2 regions of the Novilysobacter viscosus genome follow, and region 1 is predicted to be linked to the other one. Evidence: predicted binding sites of a transcription regulator. Region 1 holds the regulator's gene; the other holds the start of a gene.
The links. The regulator FliA, encoded in region 1, starts transcription of late flagellar genes. The targets are predictions, from matches to a motif close to TAAAGTTTNNCNNNCNNNGGCCGATAA.
Positions count from the first base shown of each region.

Region 2: the regulator FliA is predicted to act here: its motif matches at 1,472-1,498, upstream of ACJQWL_RS02865 (GGDEF domain-containing protein).

Region 1 is NZ_JBJMAV010000002.1:351,475-354,837, forward strand. It holds gene flhF (flagellar biosynthesis GTPase FlhF) at 1-284, shown strand, start outside; gene ACJQWL_RS05315 (MinD/ParA family protein) at 337-1,179, shown strand; gene ACJQWL_RS05320 (RNA polymerase sigma factor FliA) at 1,176-1,922, shown strand; gene cheY (chemotaxis response regulator CheY) at 2,013-2,405, shown strand; gene ACJQWL_RS05330 (protein phosphatase CheZ) at 2,402-3,019, shown strand; gene ACJQWL_RS05335 (chemotaxis protein CheA) at 3,021-3,363, shown strand, end outside.
Region 2 is NZ_JBJMAV010000001.1:610,584-613,946, reverse strand. It holds gene ACJQWL_RS02870 (DUF3228 family protein) at 1-297, shown strand, start outside; gene ACJQWL_RS02865 (GGDEF domain-containing protein) at 313-1,422, opposite strand; gene ACJQWL_RS02860 (hypothetical protein) at 1,688-2,221, shown strand; gene ACJQWL_RS02855 (hypothetical protein) at 2,339-2,545, shown strand; gene ACJQWL_RS02850 (trimeric intracellular cation channel family protein) at 2,576-3,193, opposite strand.

The sequences.
Region 1 (3,363 bases):
CGGCCACCGCGCACCCGGCCGACCTCAACGAGGTGGTCCGCCGCTACCGCATGGCCGCGCCCGAAGCCGTGGTGCTGACCAAGCTCGACGAGACCGGCCGCCTGGGCGGCGTGCTCTCGGTGGCGGTGCGCAACGGCTTGAACCTGGCCTACACCACCGACGGCCAGCACGTCCCCACCGCGCTGGATGCCGCCGACGCCTCGCGCCTGGTGCTGCAGCTGGAGCACCTGCGGCGCGCCGCCAACAACCCCCTGCTCACCGAGGACCGTCATGCAACCGCCTGACCCCAACGCCCTGCCTGCCGGTCCCGCCGCCCACCCCCACAACGTGATCCCCATGACCCCGCCCACCGCCACCGCCCCCGTCCGCGTGATCGCCGTCGCCAGTGGCAAGGGCGGCGTCGGCAAGACCAGCGTCTCGGTCAACCTGGCCATGGCCCTGCTCAACGCCGGCCAGCGCACGCTGCTGCTGGACACCGACCTGGGGCTGGCCAACGTCGACGTGATGCTCGGGCTGTCGCCGCGCTTCACCCTGGCCGACGTCTTCGCCGGCCGCTGTGACCTGCGCGACACGGTGATCGAAGGCCCGCGCGGGCTGTGGGTGGTGCCCGCCGCCAGCGGCAAGCGGCACATGACCGAACTCACCCCGCAGCAGCACGTCGGGCTGGTGCATGCCTTCAGCGAGCTGGACCTGCCGATCGACACCATGGTGGTCGACAACGCCGCCGGCATCGCCGATGGCGTGCTGACCTTCTGCCAGGCCGCCCAGGACGTGATCGTGGTGGTCTGCGACGAGCCGGCCTCGGTCACCGACGCCTACGCGCTGATCAAGGTGCTCAACCGCGAGCGCGGGGTGAACCGCGTGCAGGTACTGGCCAACCAGGTGCAGCACCCGGCCGAGGGCAGGCAGCTGTTCGAGAAGCTCGAGCGCGTCAGCGCCCGGTTCCTCGACGTGACCCTGGGCTACCTGGGCGCGATCCCGCGCGATGAATGGCTGCGCCGCTCCATCCAGCGCCAGGAAGCGGTGGTCGAGGCGTTCCCGTCGGCACCCTCGTCGGTGGCCTTCCGCGACATCGCGCGTCGCGCCGGCCAGTGGCAGTCGCCGCAGGGCCCGCGCGGGCACGTCGAATTCTTCATCGAGCGGCTGGTGTCGCCGCAACCACGGAGTGCCACCGCATGAGCACCGCCGCCGCCACCTACCGCGCCCACCAGAACGGCGGGGCCGACGACATCGTCGAGCGCCACGGCGAACTGGTCCGGCGCATCGCCCACCACCTGGCCGCGCGCCTGCCGTCCAGCGTCGAGGTCGATGACCTGATCCAGGCCGGGATGCTGGGCCTGATCGACGCGGCCCGCAATTTCCAGGCCGACCAGGGCGCGGCGTTCGAGACCTATGCCTCGATCCGCATCCGCGGCGCGATGATCGACGAGATCCGCCGCGGCGACTGGGTGCCGCGCTCGGTCCACCGCCGCTACCGCGACGTGGTCTCGGCGACCCGCGAGGTCGAGCAGGCCACCGGCCGTGCCGCCACCGCGCAGGAAGTCGCCAGCGCGCTGGGCGTGTCGCTGGACGAATACCACCGCATGCTCGAGGACGCCGCACGCGGGCAGCTGATCAGCCTGGACTCGCATGCCGAGGAACACGACGGCGAACCGCGCCTGGCCTCGCGCAGCGGCGCCACCCCGGCGCGCGAGTTCGAGCACGACGCCTTCCGCCACGCCCTGGGCGGCGCCATCGGCGACCTGCCCGAGCGCGAGCAACTGGTGCTGTCGCTGTACTACGAGCAGGAGCTGAACCTGCGCGAGATCGGCGCGGTGCTGTCGATCAGCGAGTCGCGCGTCTGCCAGATCCATGGCCAGGCCATGTTGCGCCTGCGCGCCCGCCTGGGCGAGTGGAAGGGCGAGGCCGACAACGACGAGTAACCGTTTCGCCCCTCCCGGAAAGGGAGGTCCAGGGATCAAGAAACCCCTCCCGCGGCCGATAGGTCCTTCAGGAACACCCCCGAGCCCCGTATGGACAAGAACATCCGCATCCTCATCGTCGACGACTTCTCGACCATGCGCCGCATCGTCAAGAACCTGCTCAACGACCTTGGATTCTTCAACACCACCGAAGCCGACGACGGCACCACCGCACTGGTGGAGCTGCGCAAGGGCCCGTTCGACCTGGTGATCACCGACTGGAACATGCCCGGCATGCCCGGCATCGACCTGCTCAAGGCGATCCGCTCCGATGCCGGCCTGTCGAAAGTCCCGGTGCTGATGGTGACCGCCGAGGCCAAGCGCGAGCAGATCATCGAGGCCGCGCAGGCGGGCGTCAGCGGCTACGTCATCAAGCCGTTCACCGCCGGCACGCTCAGCGACAAGCTCGAGAAGATCTTCGAGCGGCTGGAGACCGCGGCGTGAATGCGGACGCCGCGGCCGTCTCCGGCGTCCCCACCGACCGGAACGACATCACCCGGCGCCTGCACCAGGCGCTGTGGGCGATGGAGCACGACGACGCCGACGGCTGGCGCGAGCATGTCGATGCGCTGATCGAGTGGCGCACGCAGCCGTTCGTGCAGGGCCTGACCCGGCTCGCGCGCGAACTGGAATCGGCACTGGGCGAAGGCACCGGCGGGTCGGGAGCATCGTTGCCCGATGCGTGCTCGCGGCTGGAGCACGTGGTCACGCTGACCGAGAACGCCAGCATGCACACGCTGGACCTGATCCAGGAGTGCGGCCAGCTGCTGTCCACGCTGCCGGCCGGCGACGACGCATCCGCCGGGGTCGTGGCCGGCATCCGCAGCCGGCTCAGCGAGATGACCGCCGCGCAGGGCTACCAGGACCTCACCGGGCAGATCATCCTGCGCGTGGTCGAACTGGTGCGCGCGGTGCACGCCGGCCTGGGCGACGTCACCGACGGCGCGGCGCCGCTGCAGCTGTCCAACCGCGGCAACGGGCCGTCCGTGGCCGGGCTGGACGAGGCGCCGGCGACCCAGGACGACGCCAACCAGCTGCTGTCTTCGCTGGGCATCTGAGATGGGCGGGCTCGACAACGACATCTGCGCCGACTTCCTGGTCGAGGCCCGCGAGATCCTCGACCAGCTGGGCGAGCAGATGGTCACGCTCGAGCACGCGCCGGACGACCGCGACGGCCTCAACGCCGTGTTCCGCGGGTTCCACACCATCAAGGGCGGCGCCGGCTTCCTCGACATCCAGCCGATGGTGGTGCTGTGCCACGCAGTGGAGGACCGTTTCGACGCCGCGCGCAGCGGCACGCTGCCGCTGGACCCGGACACCTTCGACGGCGCGCAGCAGTCGGTCGACCTGCTGATGGACATGCTCGATTGCGTCGCCGCCGGCACCGAGCCCGCGCCGGTGC
Region 2 (3,363 bases), on a different contig from region 1:
GAGTTGCCGGTGCTGGTGCGGTGGTTCGAGGGGATCGACCCGCCCGTTGCCGCGTTCCTGGTGGTGATCCTCTACAGCCGCGACCAGCTGGCCACGGAGGGCACCCGTATCGACGCCGACTGGGGCGTCGTGGGCTGCATGTACACCGCCGAGCCGGAAGAGACCCCGATGGCGCCGATCACCATGCTGCGCAACGCGCTGGGGGTGGAGGAGGGCGGCTCGGGCGTGCCGCTCGACCGGGCGGCGTATGCCCGAAGCGTGGAGTTCTGGCGCAACCACGCGAACTGGCGGGGGTAAAGGGCGCACCCGGTTTCAGTCGGCCACGACGGTACGGTCTCGTCCGGTGCGCTTGGCCTGGTAAAGCGCCACGTCCGCGCGGGCCAGCAATGCGTCGGGGGTTTCCTCGGCCCGGTGCCGGGCGACGCCGGCCGAGAAGGTGATCGAACGGCCGTCCAGGCACCCTGCGCGTACCGACTCACGGATCCTTTCCAGCACCCGGCAGACACCGTCGGTGCCGCCGGGCATGACCAGCAGGAACTCCTCGCCGCCCCAGCGGCCGAGCGCGTCGGTATCGCGCAGCTGCGAGCCTGACAGGCGGGCGAACGCCTTGAGTACCTCGTCGCCGGCGGCGTGCCCAAGGGTGTCGTTGACCGCCTTGAAGTGGTCGATGTCGAGGATGGCAATGCTGAATGGCATGACCTGCCGCGTGGAAAGCGCGACGCTGCGCTCCAGCATCGCCTGCATCGACCGCCGGTTGGCGATGCCGGTCAATTCGTCGCTGATGGCCAGGCGCTCCACCTCGGACAGCGCCCGGGCCAGGGCTTCGCGCTGGTCACGCAGCTTCTGTCGCAGGCTGGACAGCCGGGCGGCGATGACTGCCAGCGCGGGCAAGACCACGATCAGCATCAATATGTTGTTGATGTCCACGCGGATCGGCGCCACGTCGCCCTGCGCCGGCACCCAGTGCGGGTAGAGGGTTCGTACCACCACCGCCGCGACCAGGCTGGAGACGGCCAGCACCGTCAGGAAGGCGATCTGCCTCCAGCGCAGGGTGAACGCGCCGAAGGCGAAGACGACCATGATCGGGAACAGCGCCGAGGTCCGCATCGGCCCGCAGATCAGGTAGCCCCAGTTCACCGCCAGCACGCCCATCGAAAGCTGCCAGACGGTGATGGACGGGTCGCGGAAGCGCTCGGTCCATCCGCTGCGCAGGGCCACGTAACCGATCGCCAGTACGGCGCCGACGAAACCCAGCCAAAGGTTCAGCGCCGAGGTGTTCATCCAGCCCTGGCCCACGCCGGTAACCAGCAGTGCCGCCGCGCCCAGGTAGACGAGGCTCGCGATCAGCCACTGGACCAGGCGAAGGCGGCGCCTGGGGTCTCGGCTCCCCAGGACGTCGATCACGTTGGCCAACACTCGCATTGAAGCTCCATGCCCTCGACAGCGGCAGCAGGACGCTGCCTCGCCCGTGTTATCGGCGGTCTTGCGTGAATCTGGAGCGTACGGGCGGCGCCACGGAGCGATGAGTCCAGGGCGGCGGAAGCGTTGCCAAGCCCGCGGCAAGCGCTCCGGGGACGACGTGGGGGCCGCATGGGTGCTCGCTCTCCGCGGCGGGACCGGCGCCGATCACGCGCCCGAGACCGGCGCTGCGCGAGGCTTTCCCCCGCGCGCATCCCAGGAGCCTGCCGTGTCGGAAACGTCCTCCATCACCGGTGAATTGTCCAACAGCAAGGTCGCCGCCGTGTTCGCCAGTGAGTCCCTTGCCCGGCAGGCGGCCGATGCCGTCACGTCCGCCTTGTCGCTGGGCTCGGCGCAGGTGCAGGTGGTCACGCCGGACGAACCCCATCCGGGCCGCAAGCTCGAGCCCGAAAGCCGGGGCATCTGGCGGACGATAGTGGTGGCCCACGTCAAGCTGGGCATCGCCGGCGCGGTGGTCGGCCTGCTCGGGTTCGCCGTGCTGCACGCGAAGGGAGTGCCCTTCATTGTCAATTCGCCCATCGCCGCGGCATTGGTGATGCTGTTCTTCGGCACGCTGGGGGGGCTGCTGCTGGGCGGCCTGGTGTCGCTGCGCCCGGACCACGACCGCTACGTCGAGGCGACCCGGGACGCCATGGCCGCGGGCGATACGACGGTGGTCGTGCACGCGTTCTCGATGGAGCAGCGCCAGCAGGCGGCCGACCTGCTGCGCGCACGTGGCGGTGAGGTCACGACCACCCTGTAGTCGAGCCGTAGTCGAGCCCTAGTCGAGCCGGGGCGCAGGGCCGTCCCAGCGGCTGTCTTCCCGCGGGCTTGACCCCGCGTCGCCTACGCTGGCCCGCCACCTTGAGAGGACGGCACCATGGCAGGCAAGCAGGAGCGGGACAGCACCAAGGCCGGCGCCACCAGCGCCCGGGACAGTCGCACGGCATTGCCCTCGGCTCCGGACGGCGACGCCAATCCAAGGGCGGGACTGGAGCGCGAAGTCGGCGATCTCGAAGACCCCGATGCGGTGGAGGACGACGGCGCGCTGCCCGGCCGCGTCGGGGGTGGGCTGGCAGGCGGGTGAAGCCGCGGCCCGGGTTTTCGTGTTACGTGATTACGTTCGAGGCGTAGCTGCCGGCAGCTGCCAGCCATGGCGCATGGCCATGAACCGCAGGGCGAAGCACGCCACCGCACCCACGACCGCGACGGGCGTGGTGGGCAGCCCCATGGCGTCGCCGGCGACCACCACCAGTGCGCCCAGCAGTGCGGCAATCGCGTAGAGCTCGCGTTGCAGCACGCCAGGGACCTGCATCACCAGCAGGTCGCGCACGATGCCGCCGCCGATGCCGGTGAGGATGCCGAGCATCACCGCACCCACCGGTCCCACGCCGTGGTCCAGGGCCTTGCTGGCGCCGATCACCGCGAACAGGCCCAGGCCGATGGCGTCTGACACCTGCAACGGGTTGCGGAACCGCTCGATGGTTTCGTAGCGATAGAACGTCACTACACCCGCAACGGTGGACAGGGCGAGGTAGCGCCAGTCGACCAGTGCCACCGGCGGCGTCGCGCCCAGCAGCGCGTCGCGGGCCAGGCCCCCCGCGGTGGCCGCGGCAAACGCGATCACCAGCACGCCGAACAGGTCCAGCCCCTTGCGCACGCCCGCGGTCGCGCCGCTGACGGCGAACGCGAACGTACCGATGAAGTCGATGGCGGTGACGAAACCGAAGGTCATGGCGTGGGGGCAGGGCGGGGCCGGACAGGCGGCGCGTCATCGTAACCGGAGCCCGAGCCGGAGCCGTCCCCGCCGCCAGCCGGCAACCGCAACGCCCGGAGGGGGATTGGCGCGCGTATCTTCCGGCTGCTTAACGGCCCGGTGCGTATGTTGCAGGGCCGTTCCCAACC